Regions from separate parts of the Streptomyces sp. NPDC046939 genome, predicted to be linked through region 2. Evidence: riboswitches for the same ligand, from Rfam matches in the RefSeq annotation. Region 2 holds a riboswitch; each other region holds the start of a gene.
The links. Region 2 has a riboswitch for cyclic di-AMP ahead of ABZ877_RS20945 (LysM peptidoglycan-binding domain-containing M23 family metallopeptidase). Riboswitches for the same ligand answer to the same signal wherever they lie in the genome.
Positions count from the first base shown of each region.

Region 1: it holds a riboswitch for cyclic di-AMP, as region 2 does, so the genes downstream of both, ABZ877_RS18990 (NlpC/P60 family protein) here and ABZ877_RS20945 (LysM peptidoglycan-binding domain-containing M23 family metallopeptidase) in region 2, are expected to answer to the same signal.
Region 3: it holds a riboswitch for cyclic di-AMP, as region 2 does, so the genes downstream of both, ABZ877_RS29255 (M23 family metallopeptidase) here and ABZ877_RS20945 (LysM peptidoglycan-binding domain-containing M23 family metallopeptidase) in region 2, are expected to answer to the same signal.

Region 1 is NZ_JBEYWV010000016.1:39,435-49,716, forward strand. Features, by position in the region: gene ABZ877_RS18980 (NlpC/P60 family protein) at 1-578, opposite strand, end outside; gene ABZ877_RS18985 (hypothetical protein) at 890-1,243, shown strand; gene ABZ877_RS18990 (NlpC/P60 family protein) at 1,273-2,502, opposite strand; cyclic di-AMP (ydaO/yuaA leader) riboswitch at 2,510-2,667, opposite strand; gene pcrA (DNA helicase PcrA) at 2,854-5,343, shown strand; gene ABZ877_RS19000 (M23 family metallopeptidase) at 5,352-6,725, opposite strand; gene ABZ877_RS19005 (alpha/beta fold hydrolase) at 6,939-7,868, opposite strand; gene ABZ877_RS19010 (cobalamin B12-binding domain-containing protein) at 8,226-8,642, shown strand; gene ABZ877_RS19015 (DUF5691 domain-containing protein) at 8,713-10,282, opposite strand, start outside.
Region 2 is NZ_JBEYWV010000018.1:135,539-145,820, reverse strand. Features, by position in the region: gene ispG (flavodoxin-dependent (E)-4-hydroxy-3-methylbut-2-enyl-diphosphate synthase) at 1-1,000, shown strand, start outside; gene dxs (1-deoxy-D-xylulose-5-phosphate synthase) at 1,034-2,941, shown strand; gene ABZ877_RS20965 (aspartate aminotransferase family protein) at 2,938-4,323, shown strand; gene ABZ877_RS20960 (XRE family transcriptional regulator) at 4,391-5,017, shown strand; gene ABZ877_RS20955 (DUF6126 family protein) at 5,019-5,150, shown strand; gene ABZ877_RS20950 (tyrosine-protein phosphatase) at 5,194-5,991, opposite strand; cyclic di-AMP (ydaO/yuaA leader) riboswitch at 6,294-6,495, shown strand; gene ABZ877_RS20945 (LysM peptidoglycan-binding domain-containing M23 family metallopeptidase) at 6,501-7,256, shown strand; gene ABZ877_RS20940 (SGNH/GDSL hydrolase family protein) at 7,433-8,215, shown strand; gene ABZ877_RS20935 (MBL fold metallo-hydrolase) at 8,271-9,455, shown strand; gene ABZ877_RS20930 (ATP-binding protein) at 9,707-10,282, shown strand, end outside.
Region 3 is NZ_JBEYWV010000030.1:95,170-105,451, forward strand. Features, by position in the region: gene ABZ877_RS29205 (glycosyl hydrolase) at 1-102, opposite strand, end outside; gene ABZ877_RS29210 (ATP-grasp domain-containing protein) at 275-1,543, shown strand; gene ABZ877_RS29215 (NAD(P)-binding domain-containing protein) at 1,543-2,802, shown strand; gene ABZ877_RS29220 (chaplin) at 2,970-3,473, opposite strand; gene ABZ877_RS29225 (chaplin) at 3,562-3,789, opposite strand; gene ABZ877_RS29230 (rodlin) at 3,967-4,371, opposite strand; gene ABZ877_RS29235 (rodlin) at 4,581-4,985, shown strand; gene ABZ877_RS29240 (hypothetical protein) at 5,142-5,426, opposite strand; tRNA gene ABZ877_RS29245 (tRNA-Met) at 5,512-5,585, shown strand; gene ABZ877_RS29250 (PP2C family protein-serine/threonine phosphatase) at 5,772-6,872, shown strand; cyclic di-AMP (ydaO/yuaA leader) riboswitch at 7,039-7,197, shown strand; gene ABZ877_RS29255 (M23 family metallopeptidase) at 7,209-8,252, shown strand; gene ABZ877_RS29260 (aldo/keto reductase) at 8,301-9,254, shown strand; gene ABZ877_RS29265 (PrsW family intramembrane metalloprotease) at 9,261-10,282, opposite strand, start outside.

The DNA of each region.
Region 1 (10,282 bases), on a different contig from region 2:
GCCAGCTTCCCCGTCACCGTCTTCTTCTGCTTCTCCAGCTCCGCCTGCCGCGCGCGGAGCACGGCGAGCGACCCGTCCGCCTGGTCGCGCACCTGGTCGATCCCCCGCAGCTCCTTGCGGACGCGCGCGATGGCGGACGCCTGCCGCGCGCCCACGCGGTCCGCCATCGACGCCTGGTCGAGGTAGCGGTCCGGGGCGGAGGAGAGGAGGAGCTGGACCGACGGGTCGACGCCGCCCGCGCGGTACTGGGCCGCCGCGACCGCGCCGAGGCGCCGGCGCTGCGCGTTCAGGGAATCGGTTCTGCGGGACGCCTCGTCCCGCAGCGCGTCCACCCGCTCGCGGGCCTTGCGGGCCTCCTCCTTCGCGCCGTTGTACTTCTCGGTGGCGACCTCCGCCTCCCGGTAGAGCCGGTCGACCTCCGTCCGCACCTGGGCGGGGGTGGGGTCCGGTTCCGCGTGCGCCGCGCCGCCGTCGAGGGCGGTGACGGAGGCCGCGGAGGCGAGGGCGAGGGTGGTCGCGGTGCGGACCGTACGGCCCTTGAGAACACGCTGGCGGGGCTTGCGATGCGCTGCCGGCACGAAGTGCCACGTCCTTCCGGTCGTGCTGCCGCCTTCTCGCACGTCCGGCGGCGACCCGCACAGGGGGAGCGGGGCGCCGCCGGACCTTTTCTCGGCGGTGGTGTCCGGCTGCCGCCCCTGGCCCGGGCGGCGGTGGGGAGCCGGTCACCTGAGCAAGGACGCTAAACCTGGGCGTCACGGGTCAGCCGCGCATTGTTCGCAACTGCCTCTTTTGTTGCGGGCGGTGGCGGAGAGTGACAGGCCGCTGTCCGCCACCGTTCGCGTACGCCCGCTGTCGGACGGCCTCAGCCGCCCCATTAGGCTCCGCAACCATGGACGTACTCATCCATCTCTTCGTCGGCCTGCACATCATCGGCATCGCCGCGCTGCTCGGCGGCTTCCTCACGCAGATGTCGGCGCTGGGCCGGGGCGAGGCCCGGTTCACCAAGGCGATGCTGCACGGCGCCCTGACCATGCTGGTGACGGGTGTCGCGCTCGTCGGCCTCAACCAGGCCGACGACAACACCGTGAACAACATCAAGATCGGCGTGAAGCTGGCGATCCTGATCGTCATCCTCGGGATCGTCTACGTGAAGCGTGACGAGGAGAAGGCCGAGAAGGGCCTGTTCGCGGCCGTGGGCGCGCTCACCCTCGCCAACATCTTCATCGCCGTGCTCTGGACCTGAGCCGCCCCCGCGCCCCGGGGCGGCCGGAGTCAGGCGGGCCGCACCACGCTGTGGATCGAGGACGTGCCGTCGTAGTAGATGGACTCCTCGCGCACGTACGCGCCCGGCTTCGGGGCGTGGATCATCATGCCGTCGCCGAGGTAGAGGCCGACGTGGCTGATGTCGTCGTAGAAGAAGACCAGGTCACCGGGTTGGATGTCGGAGAGAGCGACCGTCGTGCCGAACTCCACCTGGTCCCAGGTGGTGCGCGGCAGTGAGATCCCGGCGGCCTTCCACGCCGCCTGGGTGAGACCCGAGCAGTCGTAGGAGCCCGGCCCCGTGGCGCCCCACACGTACGGCTTGCCTATCTGAGCCCTGGCGAACGCGAGCGCCTTCGCCGCCTTGGCCGCGTAACCGGACGAGGTGCTGCCGGAGGCGTCGCCGGTGGAGCCCGACCCGGTGGAGCCCGATCCGGCGGAGCCCGTGGACCCCGCGGACCCGGTGCCCGAACCGGCCTGTTCCCGCTCCTCGGCCGCCTGCTCCGCCGCCTTCCTCTCGCGCTCCTCCCGCGCCTTCTGCTTCGCCGCCAGCTCGGCGGCCTTCTTGCGGGCCGCCTCCTCCTTCTTCCGCTCGATCGCGGCGAGCCGCCGCTTCTCCTCGGCGGTCAGCTTCGACAGCAGCTCGCGCGCGTCGGCGAGCTTCGACTGCACGCTCTGCTTCGACGTCCGCAGATCCGTCTGCGAGGTGGTGAGCTGGCGCAGGCTCTCCTGCGCCTCGGTGCGCTTCTTCGCGGTGGCCCGCTGCTGTGTCTGGAAGTCGTCGACGGCCTTCTTCTGGTCCGCCGTCATCCGGCTGAGCAGCCGGTCCTGCGCGAAGTAGTCCTCGGGGTCGTCCGCGAGGAACATCGTCGCGGTGTCGCTCATCCCGCCCGTGCGGTACTGCTCGGCGGCGAACCGGCCCAGCTTCTGGCGGGCCGTGTTCATCTGGTCGGTGCGCTCGGCGATGTCGTCGAGGAGCTTGTCGACCTGGCGCTTCTTGCTGTCGGTCCGCTCCTTGGCGGCGTTGTACTTCTGCGTGGCGGTCTCCGCCTGCCGGTACAGCGTGTCGACCTTCTCGCGCACCTCTTCCAGGCTCGGCCTCGCCGGTGCGGGCGTCGCCTGGGCCGTCTGCGAGAGGAGGGCCACCGAGGTCAGGGCGGCGGTCGTGATCCCGACCGCGGGGGTGGTGCGCAGGCCACCGGTCAGCCGGGAGCGGGTGCGCGTCTTGCGGTGCGACGCCAAGGCAGGCGACTCCTTCCGTGGTCCGCCTACCGGGTTAGCTGTCGGGTTCGGGCGTACGGAAGGCTGCCCTACGGCGCCGACTGGGCGTCGGGCCGATTCACCCCAAGGTTCGGTGGGTCCCCGGTTCCCTGCCTCACGGCGTACGGGACTCGGCGGGGGCAGCCCGCTCGCCGCGGCGCTCGCGGTCGTGGGGACGGACGGCCCGCGCAGCACCGTAGCCAACGCGTGTTGCTGCTGTGAAGGTCGTTGTGCGATATGCCCGATACATTTTCGTGACCTTGGCGACAGTGGCGTGCGGTGTCCGGAAGGAGGGGGCGGTGTGTCAGTGGGTCGGCCTAGACTCGTAAGGCGATGAGCAGCCTCTTTGACGACAGCTTCCTGGCGGGCCTCCAGAACCGGACCGATGGGCCCCCGCCGCCGCCCGACCCGGAGCACGAGGGACCGGAGCCCGAGCCGATCCCGGACGACCTGTTCGGCGGGAAGTTCGACGTGCCCCCGGCCAGGGACGCGTACTACCGCGGCGGCGCCCCGCGCCCGGCCGTGGACGCGGCGGCGCTCCTGGAGGGGCTGAACGAGAACCAGCGGGCGGCCGTCGTGCACGGTGGCTCGCCGCTGCTCATCGTCGCGGGCGCCGGTTCCGGCAAGACCCGCGTCCTCACCCACCGCATCGCCTATCTGCTCGCCGAGCGTGGTGTGCACCCCGGCCAGATCCTCGCGATCACCTTCACCAACAAGGCCGCAGGCGAGATGAAGGAGCGCGTCGAGGCCCTGGTGGGCCCGCGGGCGAACGCGATGTGGGTCTCCACCTTCCACAGCGCCTGCGTGCGCATCCTGCGCCGCGAGTCCAAGAAGCTCGGCTTCACGTCGTCGTTCTCGATCTACGACGCCGCCGACAGCAAGCGGCTCATGGCCCTGGTCTGCCGCGACCTGGACCTCGACCCGAAGAAGTTCCCGCCGAAGTCCTTCAGCGCCAAGATCTCGAACCTGAAGAACGAGCTGATCGACGAGGAGGACTTCGCCAAGACGGCGGCCGACGGCTTCGAGAAGTCCGTGGCGCAGGCGTACGCGATGTACCAGTCGCGGCTCCGTGAGGCGAACGCGCTGGACTTCGACGACCTGATCATGACCACGGTCAACCTGCTGCGCGCGTTCCCGGACGTCGCCGAGCACTACCGGCGTCGCTTCCGCCACGTCCTGGTCGACGAGTACCAGGACACCAACCACGCGCAGTACGCGCTCGTGCGCGAGCTGGTCGGCCCGGCCGAGGACGCCGAGGGTCACGACGCGGACCCGGCCGAGCTGTGCGTCGTCGGTGACGCGGACCAGTCGATCTACGCCTTCCGCGGCGCCACCATCCGCAACATCCTCCAGTTCGAGGAGGACTACCCGAACGCGACGACGATCCTCCTGGAGCAGAACTACCGCTCCACCCAGACGATCCTCAGCGCGGCCAACGCGGTGATCGAGCGCAACGAGTCGCGCCGCCCCAAGAACCTGTGGACCAACGCGGGCGCGGGCTCCCAGATCACCGGCTACGTCGCGGACACCGAGCACGACGAGGCCCAGTTCGTCGCCGACGAGATCGACCGGCTCACCGACGCGGGCGAGGCGAAGGCCGGGGACGTCGCCGTCTTCTACCGGACCAACGCGCAGTCCCGTGTCTTCGAGGAGATCTTCATCCGCGTCGGCCTGCCCTACAAGGTCGTCGGCGGCGTCCGCTTCTACGAGCGCAAGGAGGTCAGGGACGTCCTCGCCTACCTGCGCGTGCTCTCCAACCCCGAGGACTCCGTCCCCCTGCGCCGCATCCTGAACGTGCCGAAGCGCGGCATCGGCGACCGCGCCGAAGCCATGATCGACGCCCTCGCCCAGCGCGAGAAGATCTCCTTCCCGCAGGCGCTGCGCCGCGTCGACGAGGCGTACGGCATGGCGGCCCGCTCGACCAACGCCGTGAAGCGGTTCAACACGCTCATGGAGGACCTGCGGACCATCGTCGACTCCGGCGCCGGACCGGCCACCGTCCTGGAGGCCGTCCTGGAGCGCACCGGGTACCTCGCCGAGCTCCAGTCCTCCACCGACCCGCAGGACGAGACCCGCATCGAGAACCTCCAGGAGCTCGCGGCCGTCGCCCTGGAGTTTGAGCAGGAGGCGGCCCAGGCGGAGACCGACGGCGCCGAGGGCGAGACCGGCGGCGCCGGCCTCTCCGCCTTCCTGGAGCGGGTCGCGCTCGTCGCCGACTCCGACCAGATCCCCGACGAGGAGGACGACGGCAGCGGCGTCATCACCCTGATGACCCTGCACACCGCCAAGGGCCTCGAATTCCCCGTCGTCTTCCTCACCGGCATGGAGGACGGCGTCTTCCCGCACATGCGCTCCCTCGGCCAGACCAAGGAGCTGGAGGAGGAGCGCCGCCTCGCCTACGTCGGCATCACGCGCGCGCGGGAGCGGCTGTACCTGACGCGCTCCTCCATGCGCAGCGCCTGGGGCCAGCCCTCGTACAACCCGCCCTCGCGCTTCCTGGAGGAGATCCCGGACGCGCACCTGGAGTGGAAGCGCAAGGGCGGCTCCGCGCCCGCGCCCTCGACGAAGGGCATCGGGGGCGGCATCGCCGCGTCCCTGTCCTCGTCGCGCTCGCGCACGACCCCGGCGTTCGCGACGCGCCGCGCCAACGAGAAGCCGGTCGTCTCCCTGGCCGTCGGCGACCGCGTCACCCACGACCAGTTCGGCCTCGGCACGGTCGTCGGCGTCGGCGGCTCGGGCGGGAACGCGGAGGCGACGATCGACTTCGGCGACCCGAAGCCGAAGCGGCTGCTGCTGCGGTACGCGCCGGTCGAGAAGCTCTAGCGGGCTTCCTACGTCGGGTCCAGGCCGTGGCTGCGGAGCCACGGCAGGGGGTCGATCGCGGCGCCGCCGTTCGGCCGCACCTCGAAGTGCAGGTGCGGCCCGGTCGAGTTGCCGGAGTTGCCCGAGTGCGCGATCACGTCACCGGCCTTCACCGGTCCGCTCGTCACGGTGTACGAGGACAGGTGGCAGTACCACGTCTCCGTACCGTCCTTCGCGGTGACTATCGCCATGTTCCCGTACGCGGAGTTGGTCTGCGTGCGCACGGTCCCGTCGGTCGCCGCCATCACCGGCGTCCCGTACCAGACGGGGAAGTCGATGCCCGTGTGCACGGACATCCAGTTGATGCCGGCCTGCCCGTAGTAGGCGCTCAGCCCGTGCCGCTTCACCGGCAGCGCGAACTTGGGGCGCGCCGCCTCCTTGCGCGCGGCCTCGTCGGCGGCCCTCTTGCGGTCCGCCTCCTGCTTCGCCCGCAGGTCGATCCGCTCCTGCGTACGGCTCGCCCGGTCGGCGAAGTCGCCCGCGTCCGCGGAGAGGTCCTTGAGCTGCGTGTCGAGCTGGTTGTTGGCGACGGACGGCTTCACCGCGGCCGCGTCGGGCGCCGACGCCGCCTGCGCCTTGCCGCCCTCCTCCCCGCCACCGCCCACCGACGCCGCCGCGATGCCCGCGACCCCGACCACGCACACCGACGGCACCGCGATGGTCAGCAGCGCGGAGCGCTTGGCGGGGGTGCGGCGCCTCGAACGGGCCGCGGAACGGGCGGCGGTGCGGGTCGCCGCGCGCGGTGTGAACTCGGGCTCCGGACCGGTGGCTTCCGGCTCCGGCTCGGGCTCGGAGGCGGCCTCGGGCGCGTCCTCCCGCTCGTCGTGGGCCAGCGGGTACTCGGCCGGGGTGTACTGGTCCGGGACGTAGGCGTGCACGGCGGTGTCGGTGCTGGTCTCCGGCTCCGCCGAGTTCCAGGCGGTGGCGTCGTACGCGCCCGTGTCGTACGCCGTCGTCCCGAAGACCGGCGCCTCGAAGGTCTGCGTGGCGTCGACCTGCGCCTCGTGGATCTGTGTGCCGTAGCCCTGCGTGTCGTAGGGCTGTGCGGCGGGCCACTGTCCTGTGTGCTGCTGCTCGGTCACCGCCCAGACGGCGGTCGTGTCGTAACTGCCCGTCTCGTGCCCGCTCGTGCCGTAGGCGTACGCCGCCGCGTCGTACGACGAAGTCGGCCACTGGCCCGTGTTGTAGAAACCCGATTCGTGGGAACCCGTGTCGTACGACGCCGCGTCGTACGGGGTGTTGCCAGGGAAGTCACCGAAGAGGGGGTCGGCTCCGAAGCTGGTCGTGGAGTGCCCGTCGGCCGCCGCGTAGTGCGCGGTCCCCGACGGATATCGGTCGTTCACCGACTTCTCTTTCGCCTCGACGACAGGGGCTGCCAGAGCAGTGCGGCGACTGTACCCGGCGGTACGAGGGCGCGACAATCTTCGGCAGGTTCCGTGCCCCGCGTAATCGGGCAATCAGCCGCCTTTCGGTGAACCATGGGCGCGGAGTTGGTGCTGAGTTCGAGCCGCGTTCGACAATTCGCCGGATTTGCCCCGCCCGGCCGGGCGTCGTCATCACGCCACCGTCAGGCCGCCGACCGAGTCGGCGGCATTGCCTCCCTCCCGCGTCGGGTCGGCGTCGAGCGCCTGGCGGATGCCGGTCGCCACCGCCGGGTGCACCGGCAGGGCCAGATGTCCGATGCCGGTCACGCGCACGTTCTGCACGAGCAGGTCCTCGTGGTCCACGCACGCCGTCTCCACCGGCACCATTACCTGGTCGAGATCGCTCCAGAAGCTCACGAAACGCGTACGGCACCCGGGCGCGGGCATCCTCAACTCGTCGATCACCGACGAGCCGGGGCGCATCTGGCGCACGATCGGGTGCGCGTCCGCGAGCGGTGCGACCCGCGTCCCGGAGTGCGGCGTGCCGAGCGTGACCAAGGTGCGGATCCGCTCGTCGCCGCCGAGGCGCTGCACGTAGTAGCGCGCTATCAGGCCGCCCAGGCTGTGGCCCACCACGTCGATGCGGTCCTGGCCCGTCCGCTCGCACAGCTCCTCCACGTGCCGGGCGAGCAGCGCCGCCGCCGTCCTTATGTCGCAGGTCAGCGGCGAGTAGTTGAGCGACTCGATCCGGCGCCTGCCGTGCTGGGCCAGGCTGCGGCGCAGCAGGACGAAGACGGAGCGGTTGTCGATGAAGCCGTGCAGGAGGAGGACCGGGGGCTTGGCCCGGGTGGGGAGTTCGGGCGCGTCCGCGAGGCCGGCCATGTCCTTCAGGGTGTCCGGGTCGGCGTCCGTCTCCTCGTCCAGCTCCCGCAGCTCCGCCGGAGTGAGCGCCTCCGGATGCCTTCGTTCCTGGAGGATGCCCGAGGGGTAGAGGAACAGATGGCCCGCGAGGATCGCCAGCTCGAGCGCTGTCGCCTTCAGCAGGGCGAGCGACAGACCGGCCAGTCTAACCGGCAGCACCCGGCAGAGCGGGCGAAAGGGCGAGTACCTCGTGACCTGCATAGGTCAGCCTCCCGTCGGCACGCGGGGGGCGCCTCTGTCCCCCGTGTGCACTCGATGGGGAGCCGAGCGAAGTCGATCCCGCGGGCGTGTCGTACGGATGGCGGCGCGATGGCGCGGCGTCCTTGAAGCGGCTCCCCTCGCGCCTGTCCCGGAAGCGGCTGGTCTACCGGCCCGAACGGTGGCGGCGCGCAGTGAACATGTCCCTTTGTGTGATTTCCCCCTCCCCGTGCACCGTGAAACGGCCGCTTGCGGGATGCTGTGGATAACGTTCGTTCACTTCGGATGTCCCGGATGGGTATCCGGACCCCGCGGCCCGGGTACCAAGGCCCGGGGGTCAGTCACTTCATGGAGGCAGTGATGGGTGTGGCAGCCGGTCCGATCCGCGTGGTCGTCGCGAAGCCGGGGCTCGACGGCCACGATCGCGGGGCCAAGGTGATCGCGCGGGCGCTGCGCGACGCCGGTATGGAGGTCATCTACACGGGCCTGCACCAGACGCCCGAGCAGATCGTGGACACCGCGATCCAGGAGGACGCCGACGCCATCGGGCTCTCCATCCTCTCCGGCGCCCACAACACCCTCTTCGCCCGCGTCATCGAACTCCTCAAGGAGCGCGACGCCGCCGACATCCAGGTCTTCGGCGGCGGCATCATCCCCGAGGACGACATCCCGCCGCTCAAGGAGCAGGGCGTCGCCGCGATCTTCACCCCGGGTGCGACGACCGCCTCCATCGTGGAGTGGGTACGGGCCAACGTGCGGCAGCCCGCCGAGGCGTAGCCCCGCCGAGGCGTAGCCCCGCCGGGGGCGGACCGGCGATGCGGGGCGTTGTGGGTGCCGGGCGCTGCGGTCAGGGCTTGGGCGGCAGCAGCTCCTCCCGCATCGTCCGGCGCAGGCGCAGCGTGCCCAGGAGGCGTTGGAACGCCTCCGACCAGTAACTGCCCGCGCCGGGGGCCGAGTCCTCCGTCTCCTCCACCGTCGCCGTCAGTCCCTCCAGGCGTGCGGCCTCCTCCGGGTCGAGGCACCGCTCCGCCAGGCCCATGACGCCGCTGAAGCTCCACGGGTAACTGCCCGCGTCGCGCGCGATGTTCAGCGCGTCCACGACGGCGCCGCCGAGCGGAGGCGCCCAGGGCGTGGCGCACACCCCGAGCAACTGGAATGCCTCGGACAGGCCGTGTGCCGCGATGAACCCCGCGACCCACTCCGCCCGCTCCGCCGCGGGCAGCGCCGCGAGCAGCTTCGCGCGCTCCGCCAGCGACACCGCGCCCGGGCCCGCCGCGTCCGGTGCCGTCGGGGTGCCGAGCAGCGCCCGCGACCAGGCGATGTCGCGCTGGCGCACCGCCGCCCTGCACCACGCCGCGTGCAACTCGCCCCGCCAGTCGTCGGCTACCGGCAGCGCCACGATCTCCTCCGGGGTGCGCTCGCCCAGCCTCGCCGGCCAGCGGTCCAGGGGCGCGGCCTCGATCAGCTGGCCGAGCCACCACGACCGTTCGCCCCGGCCCGCGGGCGGTTTGGCCACCATGCCGTCGCGCTCCATCGCCGCGTCGCACTCGTGCGGGGCCTCGACGACGACCGTGCCCGTCGTACGGTCGAGCGCCACGCACGACAGCGCCCGGTCCGCCATGCGTCCGGCGAGCGCCGAGTGCGGGAGCGCGGAGAGCAGCTCGGCGGCGGTCGCCCGGACGTTGCGGCTGCGGTCGGTCAGGGCCCGCTCCAGGAACGGCTCGTCCGCGTCGGACAGACCCGTGCGCAGGGAGTCCAGGAACATGAGGCGGTCCTCGGCGCGCTCCGTGCCCCAGGTGCTCTCCAGGAGGGCGCGGGCCGCCTCCGCGTCGTGGGCGCGGACCGCGGCGAGCAGGGCCACCCGTTCCGCGAACAGGCCCTCCTGCCAGAGGCGCTGTATCTGTTCGGGCTCGTCCGGGGGCGGCAGCGCGGCGCCCGAGCCCGGGGTCGCGCGCAGGGCGAACTTCCAGTCCGGGTTGAGCCGGGCCAGCCACAGGGCGCGGGGTCCCGCGAAGGATAGGGCGCCGGGGCGCAGGTCGGTGCGGCCGCGGGCCGCGTCGAGGAGGGCCGGGAGCAGTTCGGGCGGGGCCGCGTACCCGTGGCTGTTCGCCGTGGCCAGCCATTGCGGGAGGAGTTCGAGGAGGTCGGGGGTGGCGCCGCGGCGGGTGCTGCCGGTGCCCGCGCGGTCGGCGAGGAGCATGGCGAGGCGGTTGCGGGCGAGGGGCGGCAGCGGTGGGCGCGGGTCCGCCGCCGCGGGGTCGGGCGGGGCGGCGGCGGGGGCCGGGCGCAGGCCCGCCCGGCGCCGTACGGTCTGGAGCGCCGCCTCGTCCAGGAGGGCGGCCGGGGTGGTGGACGGGCGGCGGTCCGTGCCGAGCAGGGCCGTCGTCACCAGGTCGTCCCAGGTGGGGTGGGTGGTC
Region 2 (10,282 bases):
CACGCTCCAGCAGATCGCCGAGCTGACCGCGTCCGGCTGTCAGATCGTGCGGGTGGCGTGCCCCACGCAGGACGACGCGGACGCCCTCGCGACCATCGCGCGCAAGTCGCAGATCCCGGTGATCGCGGACATCCACTTCCAGCCGAAGTACGTGTTCGCGGCGATCGACGCGGGGTGCGCGGCGGTCCGCGTGAACCCGGGCAACATCAAGAAGTTCGACGACCAGGTCAGGCAGATCGCGCGGGCGGCCTCCGACGCGGGCACACCGATCCGCATCGGTGTGAACGCGGGCTCGCTCGACCGCAGGCTGCTGGCGAAGTACGGCAAGGCGACGCCGGAGGCGCTGGTCGAGTCGGCGCTGTGGGAGGCGTCCCTCTTCGAGGAGCACGGCTTCGGCGACATCAAGATCTCGGTGAAGCACAACGACCCCGTGGTCATGATCAACGCCTACCGGCAGCTCGCCGCAGCCTGCGACTACCCGCTCCACCTCGGCGTGACGGAGGCGGGCCCGGCGTTCCAGGGCACCGTCAAATCGGCCGTCGCGTTCGGGGCGTTGCTCTCCGAGGGCATCGGTGACACCATCCGCGTCTCCCTGTCCGCGCCGCCCGCCGAGGAGGTGAAGGTCGGCATCCAGATCCTGGAAGCGCTCGGCCTGCGGCAGCGGCGCCTGGAGATCGTCTCCTGCCCCTCCTGCGGGCGGGCCCAGGTCGACGTGTACAGGCTGGCCGACGAGGTCACCGCGGGGCTCGACGGCATGGAGGTGCCGCTGCGCGTCGCCGTCATGGGGTGCGTGGTGAACGGTCCGGGCGAGGCCCGGGAAGCCGACCTCGGCGTCGCGTCCGGCAACGGCAAGGGGCAGATCTTCGTGAAGGGCCAGGTCATCAAGGTCGTGCCCGAGTCGAGGATCGTGGAGACGCTGATCGAAGAGGCGATGAAGATCGCCGAGCAGATGGAGAAGGACGGCGTCGCGTCGGGTACGCCCGGCGTCACCGTGAGCTGAATCCGTGAGAGGCAACGGGAAGGGGGCTCGAACGTGACGATTCTGGAAACCATCCGGGGGCCGCGCGACCTGAAGGCGCTGAGCGAGGAGGAGCTCGGCGAACTGACCGGTGAGATCAGGGAGTTCCTGGTCCACGCGGTCGCGAGGACCGGCGGCCACCTCGGACCCAACCTGGGCGTGGTGGAGCTGACCATCGCGCTGCACCGGGTCTTCGAGTCGCCCGTCGACAAGCTGGTCTGGGACACCGGCCACCAGAGCTACGTACATAAACTCCTGACAGGCCGTCAGGATTTCTCCAAGCTGCGCGGCAAGGGCGGCCTCTCCGGCTACCCCTCGCGCGAGGAGTCCGAGCACGACATCGTCGAGAACAGCCACGCCTCCACCGCCCTCGGCTGGGCCGACGGACTCGCCAAGGCGCGCCAGGTGCAGGGGGAGCGCGGCCACGTCGTCGCCGTCATCGGCGACGGCGCGCTCACCGGCGGCATGGCCTGGGAGGCGCTGAACAACATCGCCGCCGCCAAGGACCGCCCGCTGATCATCGTCGTCAACGACAACAAGCGCTCCTACGCCCCCACCATCGGCGGCCTCGCCAACCACCTGGCCACCCTGCGCACCACCGACGGCTACGAGAAGGTCCTGGCCTGGGGCAAGGACGTCCTCCTGCGCACGCCCGTGGTCGGGCACACGGTCTACGAGTCCCTGCACGGCGCGAAGAAGGGGTTCAAGGACGCGTTCGCCCCGCAGGGCATGTTCGAGGACCTCGGCCTGAAGTACGTGGGACCGATCGACGGGCACGACGTGGGCGCGATGGAGTCCGCGCTGCGCCGCGCCAAACGCTTCCACGGCCCCGTCCTCGTGCACTGCCTCACCGAGAAGGGCCGCGGCTACGAGCCCGCGCTCGCCGACGAGGCCGACCGCTTCCACACCGTCGGCGTCATGGACCCCCTGACCTGCGAACCGCTCGCCCCGTCGAACGGGCCGTCCTGGACCTCGGTCTTCGGCGAGGAGATCGCGAAGATCGGCCGGGAGCGCGAGGACGTCGTCGCGATCACCGCCGCCATGCTGCACCCGGTGGGCCTGACGAAGTTCGCGGAGGAGTTCCCGGACCGCGTCTGGGACGTCGGGATCGCCGAGCAGCACGCCGCCGTCTCCGCCGCGGGCCTCGCGACGGGCGGCCTGCACCCGGTCGTCGCCGTCTACGCGACCTTCCTCAACCGCGCCTTCGACCAGCTCCTCATGGACGTCGCCCTGCACCGCTGCGGCGTCACCTTCGTCCTCGACCGGGCCGGGATCACCGGCGTCGACGGCGCCTCGCACAACGGCATGTGGGACATGTCCGTCCTCCAGGTCGTCCCCGGCCTGCGGATCGCCGCGCCGCGCGACGCCGACCAGCTCCGCGCGCAACTGCGCGAGGCCGTCGCCGTCGACGACGCCCCGACCCTGCTGCGCTTCCCCAAGGAGTCGGTGGGGGCGCCGATACCCGCGGTGGACCGGGTGGGCGGCATCGACGTCCTGCACCGGGCCGAGCACGCGCGCGTGCTGCTCGTCTCCGTCGGCGTCATGGCCCCGGTCTGCCTCCGGGCCGCCGAACTCCTTCAAGCGCGCGGCATCCCCTGCACGGTCGTCGACCCCCGCTGGGTCAAGCCCGTCGACCCGGACCTCGCGCCGCTCGCCGCCGCGCACGACCTCGTCGCGGTCGTCGAGGACAACTCCCGCGCGGCGGGCGTCGGTTCGGCCGTCGCGCTCGCGCTCGGCGACGCCGACGTGGACGTGCCCGTACGGCGGTTCGGCATACCCGAGCAGTTCCTGGGACACGCGAAACGGGGCGAGGTGCTCGCCGACATCGGCCTGACGCCGGTGGAGATCGCCGGGCGGATCAGTACGAGCTTGAACCCGAAGGCCAGTACGGCAGAGAAGGCCGGCAAGGAGAACCACGTATGACCAAGGAGTTCGACCTCGGCAAGCTCCTCGCCGAGCGCGGCGCCGAACGGTACGAGCTGCACGCCAAGCACCTCAACCACCAGTTGCCGAAGATGCTCCACACCATCGGCTTCGACAAGGTGTACGAGCGGGCCGAGGGCGCGCAGTTCTGGGACGCGGACGGCAACGACTACCTGGACATGCTCGCCGGGTTCGGCGTCATGGGCCTCGGCCGCCACCACCCGGTCGTGCGCAAGGCGCTGCACGACGTCCTCGACGCCTCGCTCGCCGACCTCACCCGGTTCGACTGCCAGCCGCTGCCAGGACTGCTCGCCGAGAAGCTGCTCACCCACAGCCCGCACCTGGACCGCGTCTTCTTCGGCAACAGCGGCACCGAGGCGGTCGAGACCGCGCTGAAGTTCGCCCGCTACGCCACCGGCAAGCCGCGCGTCCTGTACTGCGCGCACGCCTTCCACGGCCTGACCACGGGATCGCTCTCGGTCAACGGCGAGGACGGCTTCCGCGACGGCTTCGCCCCGCTGCTGCCCGACACCGCCGTCCCCCTCGGCGACCTCGACGCGCTCGCCAAGGAGCTGAAGAAGGGCGACGTCGCCGCGCTCATCGTCGAACCGATCCAGGGCAAGGGCGTGCACGAGGCGCCGCCCGGCTATCTGCGCGCCGCGCAGGAGCTGCTGCACAAGCACAAGGCGCTGCTCATCGCCGACGAGGTGCAGACCGGGCTCGGCCGCACCGGCGACTTCTACGCCTACCAGCACGAGGACGGCGTCGAGCCCGACCTCGTCTGCGTGGCGAAGGCGCTCTCCGGCGGTTACGTCCCCGTCGGCGCGACGATCGGCAAGGACTGGATCTTCAAGAAGGTCTACTCGTCCATGGACCGCGTCCTCGTCCACTCGGCGAGCTTCGGCTCCAACGCCCAGGCCATGGCGGCCGGGCTCGCCGTCCTCTCCGTCATGGAGGACGAGGAGACGGTCGCCCACGCGCGCGTGATGGGCGAACTGCTCTCCTCCCGCCTCACCGCGCTGACCGACCAGTACGAGCTGCTGAGCGACGTCCGCGGGCGCGGGCTCATGATCGGCATCGAGTTCGGCAGGCCCAAGTCGCTCAAGCTCCGCAGCCGCTGGACCATGCTCCAGGCCGCGCGCAAGGGCCTGTTCGCGCAGATGGTGGTCGTGCCGCTGCTCCAGAAGCACCGCATCCTCACGCAGGTCTCCGGCGACCACCTCGAAGTGATCAAGCTGATCCCGCCGCTGGTGATCGACGAGGCCGACGTCGACCGCTTCGTGGAGGCGTTCACGGCCGTGATGGACGACGCACACAGCGGCGGTGGCCTGATGTGGGACTTCGGCAGGACACTGATCAAGCAGGCGGTCGCCAACCGCTGACTCTCGTCCGAGTTGCCTGAGAGGCAAGAAATTTGCCTCTCAGGCAGGGCTCTGGCTCAATCAAGGTATGAGCCCTGCCCTGCCGGAGGGGACCCCGGCCTCCGCCGAGCTGCCCACCGTCGCACCTCAGTTGCGTGCCCTGCGCCGCCGCGCCGCCCTCACCCTGGAGGCCGCCGCCCGCTCCGCGGGGCTCTCGCCCGCGCACCTGTCCCGCCTGGAGACCGGCCAGCGCCAGCCGTCGCTGCCGATGCTGCTCGCGCTCGCCCGTATCTACGGTACGACGGTCTCCGAACTCCTGGGCGAGACCCCGGCCGACCGTGACGCCGTCGTCCGCGCCGACGCCATGGAGGCGACTGAGGCGGGCGGCTGGACCTACTTCCAGGCCGGCTCCCCGGGCCGCGGCATGCAGGCCCTGCGCGTTCACGTGCCGTACGGCTCGCAGGGCGACATCGTCCGCGTCCACCCCGGCGAGGAGTGGCTGTACGCCCTGGAGGGGCGGCTCCAGTTGCGCCTCGGCGACACGTCCTACCGGCTCGAACCCGGCGACAGCGCCCACTTCGACTCGCTCACCCCGCACCGGATCGCCGCCGCGGACCGGGGCGGGGCCGAGCTCCTCTTCGTCCACACCCTGTTGCAGAGCCCGACCGCCGCGCTGTGCCTCGGCCCGGCCGCCGGCCCGACCCGAGAGGTCTGACATGAGCCAGAACCGGAACATCGAGGACAAGCTGCCCCGCGGCATCTGGGTGCGGGTCCTCGTCTACGTCTTCGCGGGCCACGCCCTGGCCGCGTTCATCTACATGCTGTTCACGCTGGGCGCCAACCGGTAGGGGCCGCCGCCCGGTCTCACCGATCTCACCGGTCTCACCGGTCTCAGTCGAGGAGGCGCTCGCGCAGGCGGTCGCGGTCGGCCGCGCCGAACCCGAGCCCCTCCTCGAAGTAGCGGTCCGTCGTGCCCCAGGTCTCCTCGATGGTCTCGAACGCCGCGCGCAGATACTCGGCGCGGGCGTCGAACAGCGGGCTGAGCAGCTCCATGACCTCGGGGGAGTAGGTCTCCGGCGAGGTGCCACTGCGGCGCACCTTGTAGCGGCGGTGCCTGGCGTTCGACTCCAGGTAGTCCGCCTCGATGGCGTCCCGCTCCACGCCCACGGCGAGCAGCGTCACCGCGATCGACAGGCCCGCCCGGTCCTTGCCCGCCGCGCAGTGCATGAGCGCGGGCACGCTGTCCTCGGCCAGCGCGTGCAGGACGCGGCCGTGCTCGGCGGTGCGCTGGGAGATGATCGCCCGGTACGACGTGATCATGCGGTTGGCGGCGCGGCCCTCGGACAGCAGGGCGCGGAGCTGGTCGATGTTCCCGTCGCGCACCATCCGCCAGAACTCGGCGCCGTCCGCCGGGTCGGTCAGCGGCAGATTCACATTGCGCACGCCCGGCAGCTCGACGTCGGCGCCGTCCAGGCGCTGGTCCGCGGCGTTGCGGAAGTCGAAGATCGTGTGCAGGCCGAGCCCGGCGAGGAACGCGGCGTCCTCGGCGGTGGCGTGCGCGAGGTGCCCGCTGCGGTAGAGCACTCCCGGACGCACGCGCCGGCCGTCCACGGTCGGAAGGCCGCCCACGTCACGGAAGTTGCGCACTCCGGACAGCTCGGGCTCGGTGGACGGGACGTGCTGCGTCACGGGGGCTCCTCCCGGGTCGAATGCGGCCGCGTTGCTCGTGTCAGCGGGCGCCGGTCAGACGATACGACACGGCCTGCGGAACCCACCCCGACAGGAAGGGTGAGCAGGCTCATAACGGTGACGGTACGTGGCGATCTTCCGGTATCGCATTCCGTCGAATTCCCAAGCGGGACAACGGCGGAAAAGGGATGTCATTGACGCTGGGTGACGCGGAAAGCCCTGAGGTGATCAAGAAATCGGCCCCTTCCGCGAATTCGGTGTTTGTCGCCGCCTTTGCCGTTCGATTACGGTCACCTTTCACTCCGGACGGAACGCCTAATCCTGCCGCCGCCCGGATTCCCGAACCACGACCCGTGACGGCAGGAGCGGGGGACCCACAGGCAGAACGCCGCCAGGGATGTCCCCAGCGCGGCTAGGGGTGAAGCCGTGTCCCGTACGACGGGCGCGGCCGGGCAACTCCAGCCCGAACCCGACAGCTCACCTCGTAGGCGACGGAGAGGAAAACCGGCATGCCCGCAAAGGCAAAGCACCGCCGCTCGAAGACCCAGCGCATCACCCGCGCCGCCGCCGTCGTCTCGGCCGGCGGGGCCGCGCTCGCCCTGCCGCTCATCGGCGCCACCGGCGCCCACGCGGCGAGCGGCGACACCACCGCGCGGACCTACACGGTCAAGTCCGGCGACACGCTGTCGAAGATCGCCGCCGCGCAGAAGGTCGACGGCGGCTGGAAGAAGCTGTACGCGGCCAACAAGAAGGTCGTCGGCGCGGACGCGAACCGCATCCTGCCCGGCATGAAGCTCACGCTGAACGGCGCCGAGCAGAAGACCACCACCACCAAGGCCGCCGCCACGACCACGAACAGCTCCGGCTGGGTCAAGCCCGTCGCCGGCTCCACCGGCACGGCCTACCACGCCTCCGGCTCCATGTGGTCCAGCGGCTACCACACCGGCACCGACTTCGTCGTGCCCACCGGCACCGCCATCAAGGCCGTCGGCCCGGGCACCGTCGTCTCGGCGGGCTGGGACGGCGCGTACGGCAACGAGGTCGTCATCCGCCACGCCGACGGCCACTACTCGCAGTACGCCCACATGTCGTCCCTCGGCGTCTCCGCCGGGCAGACCGTGAGCGCGGGCCAGCAGATCGGCCTGTCCGGCGCCACCGGCAACGTCACGGGCCCGCACCTGCACTTCGAGATCCGTACGTCCCCGAACTACGGCTCCGACGTGGACCCGGTCGCGTACCTGCGCGGGCACGGCGTCGCCATCTGACACCACCGCACCTGCGTGTTTCTCGGCGCCCGGAGTTATTCCCCGGGCGCCGAGTGTGTTTTCTCACCCCTCGTCAACCCCTGGTTACGATCGCGTAGGTCACATCCGAAGGTGAAAGATGTGTGGCCGTGGCAAACGAATCGACAGCACTCAGCGGCGCAGTGGTCAGCGGAACGATTCGGTCCTACGCGGCCGTGGGGGACAGCTTCACCGAGGGCGTCGGCGACCCCGGTCCCGACGGCGGCTTCGTCGGGTGGGCCGACCGGCTCGCCGTCCTCCTCGACGACCGCGTTCCCGAGGACACCTTCCAGTACGCCAACCTCGCCGTACGCGGCAAACTCATCGACCAGATCGTCGCCGACCAGGTCCCCAGGGCCGTCGAGCTCGCCCCCGACCTCGTGACCTTCGTCGCCGGCGGCAACGACATCATCCGGCCCGGCACCGACCCCGACGACGTCGCCGAACGGTTCGAGAAGGCCGTCGCCCGGCTTGCCGAGGCCGCCGGGACCGTCCTGGTCGCCACCGGCTTCGACACCCGCGACGTGGCCGTCCTCAAGCACCTGCGCGGCAAGATCGCCACGTACAACATGCACGTGCGCGCCATCGCCGACCGCTACGGCTGCCCCGTCCTCGACCTCTGGTCCCTCAAGTCCGTCCAGGACCGCCGGGCCTGGGACGAGGACCGCCTCCACCTCTCCGCCGAGGGCCACACCCGCGTCGCCCTGCGCGCCGCCCAGGCGCTCGGCCTCGACGTGCCCGCCGACCCGGAGCAGCCCTGGCCGCTCCTCCCGCCGCGCGGCACGTTCGCGGTGCGCCGCGACGACATCCACTGGGCGCGCGAGTTCCTGGTGCCGTGGATCGGGCGCAGGCTGCGCGGGGAGTCCTCCGGGGACCGTGTGACGGCCAAGGGCTTCGTTGACCCGCACCTCATCAAGGCACATCTGGAGTCCGCCTCCTGAAGGTGCGTGCCCGCGGCACATAATGGAAGAACCTGATCGATCAACGGGAGGCGCTGTGCCACGTTCCCTGACCCCAGGGCTGCGCTCGCTGCAGCCCGCAGCCTTCGGCGCCGAGGCCACGGGCGCCCGCCTCGCCCGGATCCGCAGGTCGCCGAATTTCGCGGACGGGCAGTTCCAGAACCCGCAGGGCACCCGCACCAAGCCCGAAGGGTCGATGCTCGACTTCGCCAAGGTCTACTTCCGCAAGGAGGAGCGGGCCCGGCGCGCCCCGACGGGCACCGTCCCCGTCCACGCCACCACCCTCGCCGACCTGGCGAAACCGTCCGCCACCGGCCTGCGCGCGACATGGATGGGCCACTCCAGCGTCCTCGTGGAGATCGACGGCGTACGGGTCCTCTTCGACCCGGTGTGGGGCGAGCGCTGCTCCCCGTTCGCCTTCGCGGGGCCCAGGCGCCTGCACCCGGCGCCGCTGCCCCTGAAGGCGCTCGGCCCGGTCGACGCGGTCGTCATCTCGCACGACCACTACGACCACCTGGACATGCCCACGATCAAGGCGCTCGCCGGGACGGACACCGTCTTCGCCGTGCCGCTCGGCGTCGGCGCGCATTTGGAGCACTGGGGCGTCCCCGCCGACCGCCTGCGCGAACTGGACTGGCACGAGTCGACCCAGGTCGGCGACGTGACCCTGACCGCCACGCCCGCCCGCCACTTCTGCGGCCGGGGCCTGCGCAACCCGCAGCACACCCTGTGGGCGTCCTGGGTCGCGGCCGGACCCGAGCACCGCGTCTACCACAGCGGTGACACCGGGTACTTCCAGGGCTTCGAGGACATCGGCGCGGCGCACGGCCCGTTCGACCTGACCATGATCCAGGTCGGGGCGTACGCGGAGTGGTGGCCGGACATCCACATGACGCCCGAGGAGGGCCTGCGCGCCCACCTCGACCTCCAGGGCGGGCAGCCGCACGGCGTCCTCATGCCGATCCACTGGGGCACCTTCAACCTGGCGCCCCACGCCTGGGCCGAGCCCGGCGAATGGTCCAGGGACGTCGCCGAGGACGCGGGACAGGCCCTCGCCACCCCGCGCCCCGGCGAACCGTTCGAGCCCGGCGGCAAACTGCCCACCGACGCGTGGTGGCGCGGTGTGTCCGAGCCCGTCGTACGGCACTGGAGCCGCGCGGTGCCCCGCGTGCGGGACAACGGTCCGTCCCCCGCCGAGCTGGACCTCGCGGGCGACCGCTGACCTTCCTCTTCCCGCACCCCGGCCGTCCCTGACGGCCGGGGCGTTCTCGTTCCCTCGCGGTCGGCATATTCGGTCTCCCGTGCGAGGACTCATACCAGAGCGGGACCTCGGCCGCCGGAGTTTGGCAACTGCCCACCGCACGTGAGGCGTTGCCGACTACCGTGAGTGCTCGCCGCGCGACGCCCGGTCGATCTTTCCTGCGCCGCTGTGGCCTGCCCAGACCCCGAGGGAACCGAGGACGAGGACCCCGTATGTCTCAGCTCCGCCAGCCTGCCGCCCGTGCGGAACGTCGCGAAGGCGGCCGGCACGGCAGGCCCGCGGGGCGGGCCGCGCCCCGCCCCGCCGAGACCCACATACGGCCCCAGTTGCTGCGCCTCGCCGTCCTGCCGCCGCTCGCGGTGGCGCTCGCGGCGAGCGCGGCCGTCCTCTTCGCCGTACGGTCCAGCGGGGTGCGCCCCGGGCTCGCCCTGTGGGCGGTGCTCGGCGGGGCCTGCGCCGTCACGGTCGCGGGCATCGCCATCGCCGCCTTCGCCGCCGACCGCGCCGCCGCGGCCGTCCGCGACCGGGTCCTCGTACTGCGCCGCACCACCGCCCGCGGCCAGGCCGAACTCCGCGGCCTGGTCGAACAGTTGCGCAAGGGCGAGGCGCCGCCGCCGCGCCGCGCCGTCAAGGCGCCGCCCTCCGGCGCCGACGACATCGAGCAGCTCGCCGCCGACCTGGCCCGCACCCAGGACGTCGCCGTCACCGCCGTCGTCCAGGCCACCCAGCTCTCCAGCCAGGCGGGCAGCCGGCAGAAGGTCGAGGTCTTCGTGAACCTCGCCCGGCGC
Region 3 (10,282 bases), on a different contig from region 2:
CTCGATGGACACGGAACCGCCCGCGACCACCGCCGACACCAAGGCCCCCACCGTGATCAGCGTCAGACGTCCGCGTTTCCCGCTCCGGCGTGCTCCGACCATCTCAGCTCCTCGTCCCGCGCTCGCACCACTCCTGACACTCAGTCATACGAATCGCCGCGGCGCCAATCGTGGAGCGGCCGATGGCCGCCCTGCTCACCCTCACGGGTCAGTTCCTCTTGCTTCCCCCCTGATTCCGCCTGATCCCGCCTAGGTCCTCGAAAGGAACCGACACATGCTCGATCCCTGTGTCCCGGTCGTACTGCTGCGGATCGACCCCAACCCCTTCCACCACGGCACGCTGGGGGCCGCCCGCTCCCTGGGGCGCTGCGGGGTGGAGGTCCACGTGGTGGCCGGGCCGGGCGGCGGCCCCGTGGCCCGGTCCCGCTACGTTGCCCGGACGCATCCCGCGCCGCGCCCGGGGGCGCCGCCGCACGAGATCGCCGCCGTGCTGCGCCGGACGGCGGCACGGATCGGCCGGCCCGCGGTGCTGATCCCGGTGGACGACGCGGGCGCCATCGCGGTGAGCCGGCTGCGCGAGCCGCTCGCCGAGTCCTTCCTCCTGCCCGAGCAGCCCGCACACCTCGCGGAGTATGTCGCGGACAAGGCGCGCCTGCCCGAACTGTGCCGCGCCGTCGGCGTCGACCACCCCCGCACCCTGCTGCCGCGCGACGCGCGGGACGCCTACCGCGCGGCCGAGGAGCTGGGCACGCCGGTGGTCGCCAAGTGGAGCCACCCCTGGCTCCTCCCGCGCGACGCGGGCCTGCGCTCCACCTGCCTGCTCCACTCCCCGGGGGAGGCGACGACCCTCTACGAGAAGGGCGCGGCCACCGGCGCCGACCTGCTGCTCCAGAAGTACCTGCCCGCCGCCCCCGGCGGTGACTGGTTCTTCCACGGCTACGCGGACCGCCACGGCGCCCTGCACGGCGGCGGCGCGGGCACCAAGCAGCGGTCCTGGCCGCGCGGTGCGGGCCTGACCGCGGTCGGCCGCTGGATGCCCGCCCCCGCGCTGCGCACCGCCGTCGAACAGCTCATCGACGCGCTCGGCTACCGGGGCATCTTCGACATCGACTTCCGGGTGGACGCCACGACCGGCAGGTACTACCTGCTGGACTTCAACCCCCGGCCAGGCGCCCAGTTCCGGCTCTTCGCGGACGGCGGCGGCCTGGACGTCGTACGCGCCCAGTACCTCGACCTGACCCACCAGCCGCTGCCCGCGGGACGCGCCCTGCCGGGCCGCGCCTTCGTCGTCGAGAACTACGCGCCGCTGTCCGCGCTGCGGACCCTGCCCCGCCCGTCCGCCGCGTCGGAGCTGGCGTGGCACGCCCCGGACGACCCCGCACCGGGGCGCGCCATGGCCGCCGCCTGGTCCCGGCACGCGGCACGGCGGCTGCTGCGCCGGGCGCGGCCCGTACCGGCCGCCGTGCCCGCGCAGGCGCCGGGCCCGACCGAGACCGCGGCCGCCGTCCCGACCCCGGCGGCCGAACGAAAGGCGAGTTGCTGATGCACGATCTGCTGGTTGTGGGCGCAGGCCCCTACGGACTGTCCATCGCCGCGCACGCGCAGGCGCGCGGGCTCGACGCGCGGGTCCTCGGCCGACCGATGGCGTCCTGGCGCGACCACATGCCCCGGGGCATGTTCCTGAAGTCGGAGCCCTGGGCGTCCCACCTCTCCGCGCCGGGCGGCCGGTTCGGCCTCGACCGGTACTGCGCCCGCGTCGGCGTGCCCGCCGAGCACGGCCGCCCGCTGCCCGTCGAGACGTTCGCGGAGTACGGCCTGTGGTTCGCGCGCGAGGCCGTGTCCCAGCTCGACGAACGGCTGGCCGAGAGCGTCGACGCGACGCCCGACGGCTTCGTCCTGCGCACCCGGGACGGCGAGGCCCTGCACGCCCGCGCGGTCGCCCTGGCCACCGGCCTCCTCCCGTACACGCACGTCCCCGAGGCGCTGCGGAAGCTGTCCGCCGAGCACGTGTCGCACAGCAGCCACCACAACGACCTGGGCCGGTTCCGCGACGCGGACGTGACCGTGGTCGGAGCCGGTCAGGCCGCCCTGGAGATCGCCGCGCTCCTCGCCGAGCAGGGGACCCGGGTCCGGATCGTCGCCCGCGCCGCCGCCCTGAACTGGAACACGGTCCCGCCGTCCTGGACCCGCCCCTGGCACCAGAGCCTGCGCGCCCCGCACAGCGGCCTCGGCTGCGGCTGGCGGAACTGGTTCTACTCGGAGCGGCCCGGCGCCTTCCGGCGGCTGCCGGAGCGCACCCGGGCCGCCATCGCCGAGAGCGCCCTCGGCCCGGCGGGCGCCTGGTGGGTCAGGGACCGTGTGCACGCGGGCGCCATCGACCTCCGCATGGGCCGCACCATCGTGGACGCCCGTCCCTCGGCGGGCCGGCTGCACGTGCGTACGGTCGGTACGACGCAGGGCCTGGAGGAGTTCGAGACCGATCACGTCATCGCGGCCACCGGGTTCCGGGCGACCCGCGAACGGATGACCGTGCTCGCGCCCCGGGTCCGCCACATGCTGGCGCCGGGCCCCGGACACACCCCGCGCGTCGGCCGCGGCTTCACCTCCGCCTACCCGGGCCTCTTCCTCGCGGGCCTGGTCACGACGCCCGACTACGGGCCCGCGATGCGCTTCGTGCACGGGGCGACGTACACCGCGCCCGCGCTGGTCGCCGGGGTCGAGCGGTACCTGTCACGGCAGCCGGGCCGGGCCGCACCCGAGCCGACCGGACCCATGGGGGTGAAATGCCTGGCAAACGGGTGAACCGGTGCATCCGGAGCGGCGGTTCGGTGGTCGACTGGGGGCTGTCATGAGAAGAGCCGCGCTGCCTCCCTCCCAGCCGTCGGCGTCACGCCGTTGGTAGGCAGCCTCCACCGCGGCCTCCTCTGTGGGCCGGGAAGAGCGCCCTGGCTGCTCTTCCCGGCCCGGCATCACCGTCGTACCAGGCCCGTCCGGCCCCTGCGGTACAGGATCGCGCCGCCGGCCAGGAGTCCGGCCCCGGCCGCGGCGGCGGCCAGCTCCTCCCCGGCGCCCGACTCCGCGAGCCGCTCGCCCTCGGGCCGCGCGCGTACCGCTGTCTCCGGCGCGTCCTCGCGTACGTCGCCCGCGACCGGAGCCGACCGCTGCCGTTCCCGCTGCCGCTCGTGTTCTTGCTCCGGCTCTTGCTCGTGCTCTTGCTTCTGCCCGGCCGGGGCCGCGTTCCCGCACGCGTTCCCCGTCGCCGGGTTGAGTCCACTCACCGCGTCGAAGGAATTGCCGCACGCGTTGGCGCCGATGGTGATCGGAATCTGCACCGAGTTGCCCGAGAGGACACCGGGAGAACCGCTCGCCCGTCCCTGATCGTCCGACGATGCTGAGGCGGCCGTCACCGGCACGGACAGAATGCCGGTCGCCGCGACGACCGTCACGGCCCCGATTCTCAGTGCCTGCCTCACAGTTGTTCCTTTCCCGCTCCAATTCGAAGCCGACCCCGGTGCCGGAAGGCACCGGGGTCGGCGGTAATACATACTGCGCGGTCGCGCCTCAGTCGTTGACGCAGGGGTTGCCGAAAGCGGGGTTCAGCAGACCGATGACGTCGACGGTGTTGCCGCAGACGTTGACCGGGATGTGGATGGGGGCCTGCACGTTGTTGCCCGAGAGCACACCCGGGGAATTCACGGCCGCGCCCTGCGCACCGGCGTCGGCGAACGCCGGGGCGGCGATGCCGAAGGCCATGACGGCGCCGGCGACGATCGTGACGCTCTTCTTCAGGGACATGCTTTTCTCCTTTTACCGAGGAAGTTTCTGGGACTCCGCGTAGCAAACGAGCCGGCACCGGCTGAGGAAACTGTGCCGACCGGGCGACGAAGCGGACCGGCGCCCGGTAAAAAGGCCCGAACCGCCCGCGTGCGATACGACGCGGACGGCCCGGGCCGGTTGCGCAGGGACTCAGCCGTTCTGCGTACCGTTCGAGGAGAGGACCGGGATGTCGTCCAGGATGTGCGACAGCGGCTCGTCGCCCTTCCTCTGCGTCGAGTTCTCGACGCACTGCTGGTTCTGCGGGGACGTCAGGATGTCCTGGACACCGATGTTGACCAGGCCCACGACGTTCTGGATGTCCGCCTTGGCCGGCAGGCCGATGCAGGGCTTGTTCAGCGAACCCTGGACCAGGCTGAGCTGCGGGCTCATGTCGCCGTCGGTCGAGGAGTTGCCGAATGCCTGCTGCGCGCCGTTGCCGCTGGCCGCGGTGGTGCCGTTGTCGTCGCCGTTCGCGAGCGCCGAGGGCGCGGCCGCCACGGAGATGCCGACCACGGACACGGCGACCGCGGCTGCGGCCATTGCCTTCTTGAGCATTATGTCTGTTCCTTTTCTGACAGGCACCGGTTACTGCGTCAGGAACAACTCCCCGGACCCGGGATGGTTTCGCAGGTTCACCCGTTGTGCCGAGAGTCCGGATGTTCGCACGGTGTGCGCGCCCCCATCCGGGTGAATTCGGACAACCAAACCGGTTCGCGTGTGGTTGGTACGGGTGCTCTCTGAAACAACTGAAGGGGATTTCTCTCATGGTGAAAAAGGCCGTGGCGGCCGCAGTCGTCACCGCGTCTCTCGTCGGCATCTCCGCGGCGGCGGCCCCCCAGGCGCTGGCGAACGGCGACGACAACGGCACCACTTCGTTCAGTGGCAACCAGGCGTCGCAGGCCTACGGGAACTCGGCGACGTACGGCAACATGAGCCCGCAGATGGCGCTCATCCAGGGTTCGCTGAACAAGCCCTGCATCGGCCTGCCCGCCAAGGCGGACATCCAGAACGTCGTGGGCCTGGTCAACATCGGTGTCCAGGACATCCTGACGTCCCCGCAGAACCAGCAGTGTGTCGAGAACTCGACGCAGACGAAGGGCGACGAGGCGCTCTCGCACATCCTGGACGACATCCCGATCCTCTCCAGCAACGGAAACGGCAACCGCTGATCCGTACGCCGTACGCGCCGGGCCGCCTGATCGGGCGGCCCGGCTTTGTTCTGTCGCGCTCGTGACCGACCCGAAGGGGTCCGGACACACCGGAGGGGCGGCTGCGCTCGGCAGCCGCCCCTCCGGCGTGTTCCGGTTCCGTTCGGGCGGGTGTGGTCAGACGAGCAGGCCGGTGACCGGCGCCACCAGGTCCGTGAGCTGGTGCAGCTCGCTCAGCTTGCTCAGCTGGTGGATGCCCTGGAGCTGCTCGGCGGTGCGGGGCACCCCGTCGCGGTGCGAGGCCGGGATGGCCATGGTGCTGACCGTGTCGAGCATCGCGGTCGGGGAGATCATGTTGCCCTTGGCCTGGGGCGTGGTGTCGGCCTGCGCGGCCGGGGCCACGATCGCGGTGGCGCCGACGGCGAGAAGGGCAGCGGTGAGTACGCGTCGAGTTGAGGTCATGTCCTCTTAACGCCACCCGGGAGGCACCGGACACGGCCGCGATTGGCATTCGTCGTCCCTGATGGCGTACTGTTGGGTTCACCGACGCGGGGTGGAGCAGCTCGGTAGCTCGCTGGGCTCATAACCCAGAGGTCGCAGGTTCAAATCCTGTCCCCGCTACTGAAGGCCGAGGCCGGAATCTTCCGAGATTCCGGCCTCGTTCCTTTTCTCGGCACGTCCCCTTCCCGGGCTGACCCCGTTCCCCGCCTGACCCGGACGGAGCAGCACCGCTCGCCCCCCGGCCCCCTCCCCGGAAACCCTTTGGTGAGGCGCCGGACAGCGGGCGCGGACGGCAGGAGAGCAGCGGTGGGGCAGCGAGGAGGGCGGCACAGGTATCCGGCGGACGCCCCCGGCACGCCCGTCCTCCTGCGGATCCTGCCCCTGCTGCTCATCATCGGCGGCGCGGTCTACGAGTACTGCACGCCGTCCGGATTCGCCGGCTCGCCCCTCTTCAGCGCGGCGCCGCTGGTCGCCGCGCCGTTCTTCTCGCTGGGCAGCACCATCGCGGCGGGCGTCGCCTCGATCGGCGCGATCGTCGCCGTGCACCTCAGATACGCGTCGTTCCACAGCGGTGTGTGGACCGAGATGGCGACCGTCGCCACCGTGTGCGTCCTCGCCTGCTTCCTCAACCGGATCAAGCACCGCGACGACGAGGAGCTGGCGTCCGCGCGGCAGATCGCGGCGGCGGCCCAGTTCGCGGTGTTGCCGCGCCCGGCCGGGCGGATCGCGGGGCTCGCCATCGCGGCCCGGTACGAGGCGGCGCAGGCCGACGCGTTCATCGGCGGCGACCTGTACGCGGTGCAGGACACCCCGCACGGCGTCCGCATGGTCGTGGGCGACGTACGCGGCAAGGGCATGGGCGCGGTCGCCGCCGTCGCCGTCGTCATCGGGGCGTTCCGGGAGGCCGCCGAGCAGGAGGACAGCCTGGAGGCGGTCGCCCAGCGCCTGGAGCGGGCGCTGGCCCGTGAGGGGTCGCGGCGGCGCGGCATCGACGACTTCGAGGGGTTCACCACCGCCGTGCTCGCCGAGATCCCGCACGGCGGCGACCTCCTGCGCATCCTCAACCGCGGCCACCCCGAGCCGGTCGTGCTGCACGGCGACGGCACGGTCCGGGTGATCACCCCCGCCGAGGCGGCGCTCCCGCTCGGCCTCGGCGAACTCGGCTCCTGGCCGGACCGGGCGACCGAGGCGGAGTTCCCGCCCGCGGCGACCCTGCTGCTCTACACGGACGGGCTCTCCGAGGCACGCGACGCGAAAGGTGTCTTCTACGATCCGGCGGCCCGGCTCGCCGGGCGCGTCTTCCCCGGCCCCGACGAGCTCCTCGCGACGCTGGCCGAGGAGGTGCGGCTGCACACCGGGGGCGGGGCCAGCGACGACATGGCGCTGCTCGCCGTACGCCGTCCTTGATCGACATCACCGGGGGTGACCGAACGGCGTCGCTCCGCATAACGATTGACACTACGTCAGAAACTGTGAGGTTTAACGAGCCTGGGACGGCTTGGAATTACCCTCCGCTGTCTATTAACGTTCGATAACGCAGCACGGTCGTCCCAGCCGTCACCAGCGACGGCTCCGTGCGCACGCGCCTAATCCCACGAGGGAGCCGGGGAACCACCAACTTGGGGTGAATCAGGCATCGTTCCGACGCTTTCCGGGCGCCGGACCGTGCTCGTAGGAGACCTTCCTGCTCCGAACCCGTCAGCTAACCCGGTAGGCGAGAAGGAAGGAAAGGAGAGCGCCCCCGTGGCGTCGAACCGTCCTGCCCCGGAGCTCTCCGGGTACCCCGCCCAGCCCGCCGACGGCGACTTCGCCGGCCCCCCGCGCGAGAGCTGGGAGGAGTGGAACCCTACCGAGGAGTCCGTCCGCCCCGTCCGCGGCAAGCACCGCGTGGCCCGGCAGCGCGGCGGCCTCGCGCGCAGCTCCACGGTCCTCGGCGTCGGCGTCATCGCCGCCGTCGGCGCGGGCGGCATCGCCACCGCGCAGGGCGGCAAGCCCGCGGTCCGGATATCCATGCCGGACCTCTCCGCGGTCAAGGACTCGCTGCCGGAGGCCACGTCGCTGCCCGGTGTCGGCGCGCTCATGGCCGACGACTCCGCTCCCGCCACCACCCCCGCCGAGACCGCCCCGCTCACCGCGATGAGCGGCGGGCACGCGGACGCCGGTGAGGCGCTGCGCGCCCGCATCATGCAGCAGGCCGAGACGCAGCAGGACGCCGCCGACGCCAAGGCGCAGGCCGAGGCCGAGCAGGCCGCCGCGCGCAAGGCCGCCGAGGAAGCCGCCGCCAAGCGGGAGAAGGCCGAGGCCAAGGCCGCCGCCGACAAGAAGAGGGCGGAGGAGGAGGCCAAGAAGAAGGCCGAGGCCGAGCGCCTCGCCAAGCTGGCCAAGAGCTACAAGCTCCCCGTCGCCTCCTACACGCTGACCGGCACCTTCGGACAGCCCGGCTCGCTCTGGTCCTCCGGCTACCACACGGGCCTGGACTTCGCCGCCCCCACCGGTACGCCGATCTACGCCGTCCACAGCGGCACCATCACCGAGGCCGGCTGGGCGGGCGCCTACGGCTACCGCACGATCCTCACCCTCGACGACGGCACCGAGCTGTGGTTCTGCCACCAGTCGTCGCTCAATGTCAGCGTCGGCCAGAAGGTCTCCACCGGCGACGTCATCGGCCGCGTCGGCGCCACCGGCAATGTCACCGGCGACCACCTCCACCTGGAGGTCCACCCCGGCGGGGACGCGACCGGCGTCGACCCGGCGGCCTGGCTGCGCGGCAAGGGCCTGGCACTCTGATGCCCGTCTGACGGAACACTCGCTTTCGCGGGGGCGTTGAATGACGGCATGACTTCTTCTCCCTTGCGCAAGCTCGGCTCCTCCGACCTGGAGGTCTTCCCGCTCGCCCTCGGCGGCAACGTGTTCGGCTGGACCGCCGACGAGGCCGCCTCCTTCGAGGTGCTCGACGCCTACACCGCCGGCGGCGGCAACTTCATCGACACCGCCGACTCGTACTCGGCCTGGGTCGAGGGCAACCACGGCGGCGAGTCGGAGACGATCATCGGCAAGTGGCTCAAGGCCCGCTCCAACCGCGACGACGTCGTCATCGCCACCAAGGTCGCCAAGCACCCCGACTTCCCCGGCCTGCACGCGGACAACATCAAGGCCGCCGCCGACGCCTCCCTCAAGCGCCTCGGCACCGACCACATCGACCTGTACTACACGCACTACGACGACGACGAGACGATCCCCGTCGAGGAGATCATCGGCGCGCTCGACGAGCTGGTGAAGGCGGGCAAGGTCCGCGACATCGGGGTCTCCAACATCTCGCCCGACCGTCTCCAGGAGTCCCTCGACTTCTCCGACCGCGAGGGCGTCGCCCGCTACGTCGCCATCCAGCCGCACTACAACCTCGTCTCCCGCGACACCTACGAGGGCCGCCGCCAGGAGATCGCCTCGCGCGCGGGGCTCGCCGCCGTCCCGTACTACGCGCTGGCCTCCGGCTTCCTCACCGGCAAGTACCGGCCCGGCGTCGAGGTGGACAGTCAGCGGGCGGGCGGCGCCGCCAAGCACCTGGAGACCGAGCGCGGCCGGAAGGTCCTGACCGCGCTCGACGAGATCGCCCGGGCGCACGAGGCCGAGATCGCCACCGTCGCCCTGGCCTGGCTCGCCGCGCAGCCCACCGTGACCGCGCCGATCGCGTCCGCGCGCACGGTCGAACAGCTTCCCGCGCTGCTCGCGGTGGCCGACCTGACCCTCACGGACGAGGAGATCGCCCGCCTCACGGACGCCTCCGCCTGAGACCGGTCAGCAGCGGTACGGGGGGTACGGGTACGCGGCGCCGGGCGCCATCGGTGCCGCGTACCCCGGAGGGCGCCACATGGGGGTGGTGACCTGCGCGGCGTACGCCAGCGCCGCGCGCGCGTAGCCGCGCCGCTCCCACAGCCCGTCGAGCAGCTCCCGCTCCCGTACGGCGAAGTCGGCGCCCGCCCCGCCCTTGCGGGCCCGATGCCGCAGGAGTGCGAGCGAGGTCGCGTACGCCTCGTAAGCGGTGACCGCGCGCTCCGCCTCCTTGCCGCCGTAGTGCGCGGCGAACTCCTTGGCCAGGCGGCGCGCCTTGAGCGAGCCGAGCGCGAAGGGCTCGGGCGGGGCCAGCCATCCGGCGCCGACGTAGACGCCGAGTTCCGTGCGCACGGTGCGCAGCTCGCGGTGGCGCAGATAGATCGCGAGCCAGGTGACGAGCGCGAACACCGGCACCATGAAAGCCGCGTACACGGCGAAGAAGCCGTACTCGCCGAAGGACGACGAGCCGTTCCAGAAGGCGTGCATGGCCATCGCGACGAGCAGCCCGGCGAGCGGCACCAGGACGCGACGGACCCTGCCGCGCTCGGGGGCGAGGACGGCGGCGACCCCGAAGCCGATGCCGGTGAGCACGGTGAACAGCGGATGCGCGAACGGGGACATCACGACGCGCACGAAGAAGGTCGCTGCCGTCACCGAGGTGAGGCCGGGGCCGGTCCCGGTGAGCTGGTCGGTGCCGAACGCGTTGCCCAGATAGAGGATGTTCTCGGTGAACGCGAAGCCGGTCGCGGTCACCCCGGCGATGACGACGCCGTCGACGACGCCCGTGAAGTCACGTCTGCGGAAGAGGAAGACGAGCAGCACGGCGGCGGCCTTGGCGCTCTCCTCGACGACGGGCGCTATCACGGTGGCGCCGAGGGTATCGGCGCCGGTCGGGTCCGCGGTGGCGGTCTCTATCCACCGGGTGGCGAAGCTGTTGGCGACGATCGCTATCAGGGCCGCCGCGCAGGCGCCCCAGGCGAAGGAGA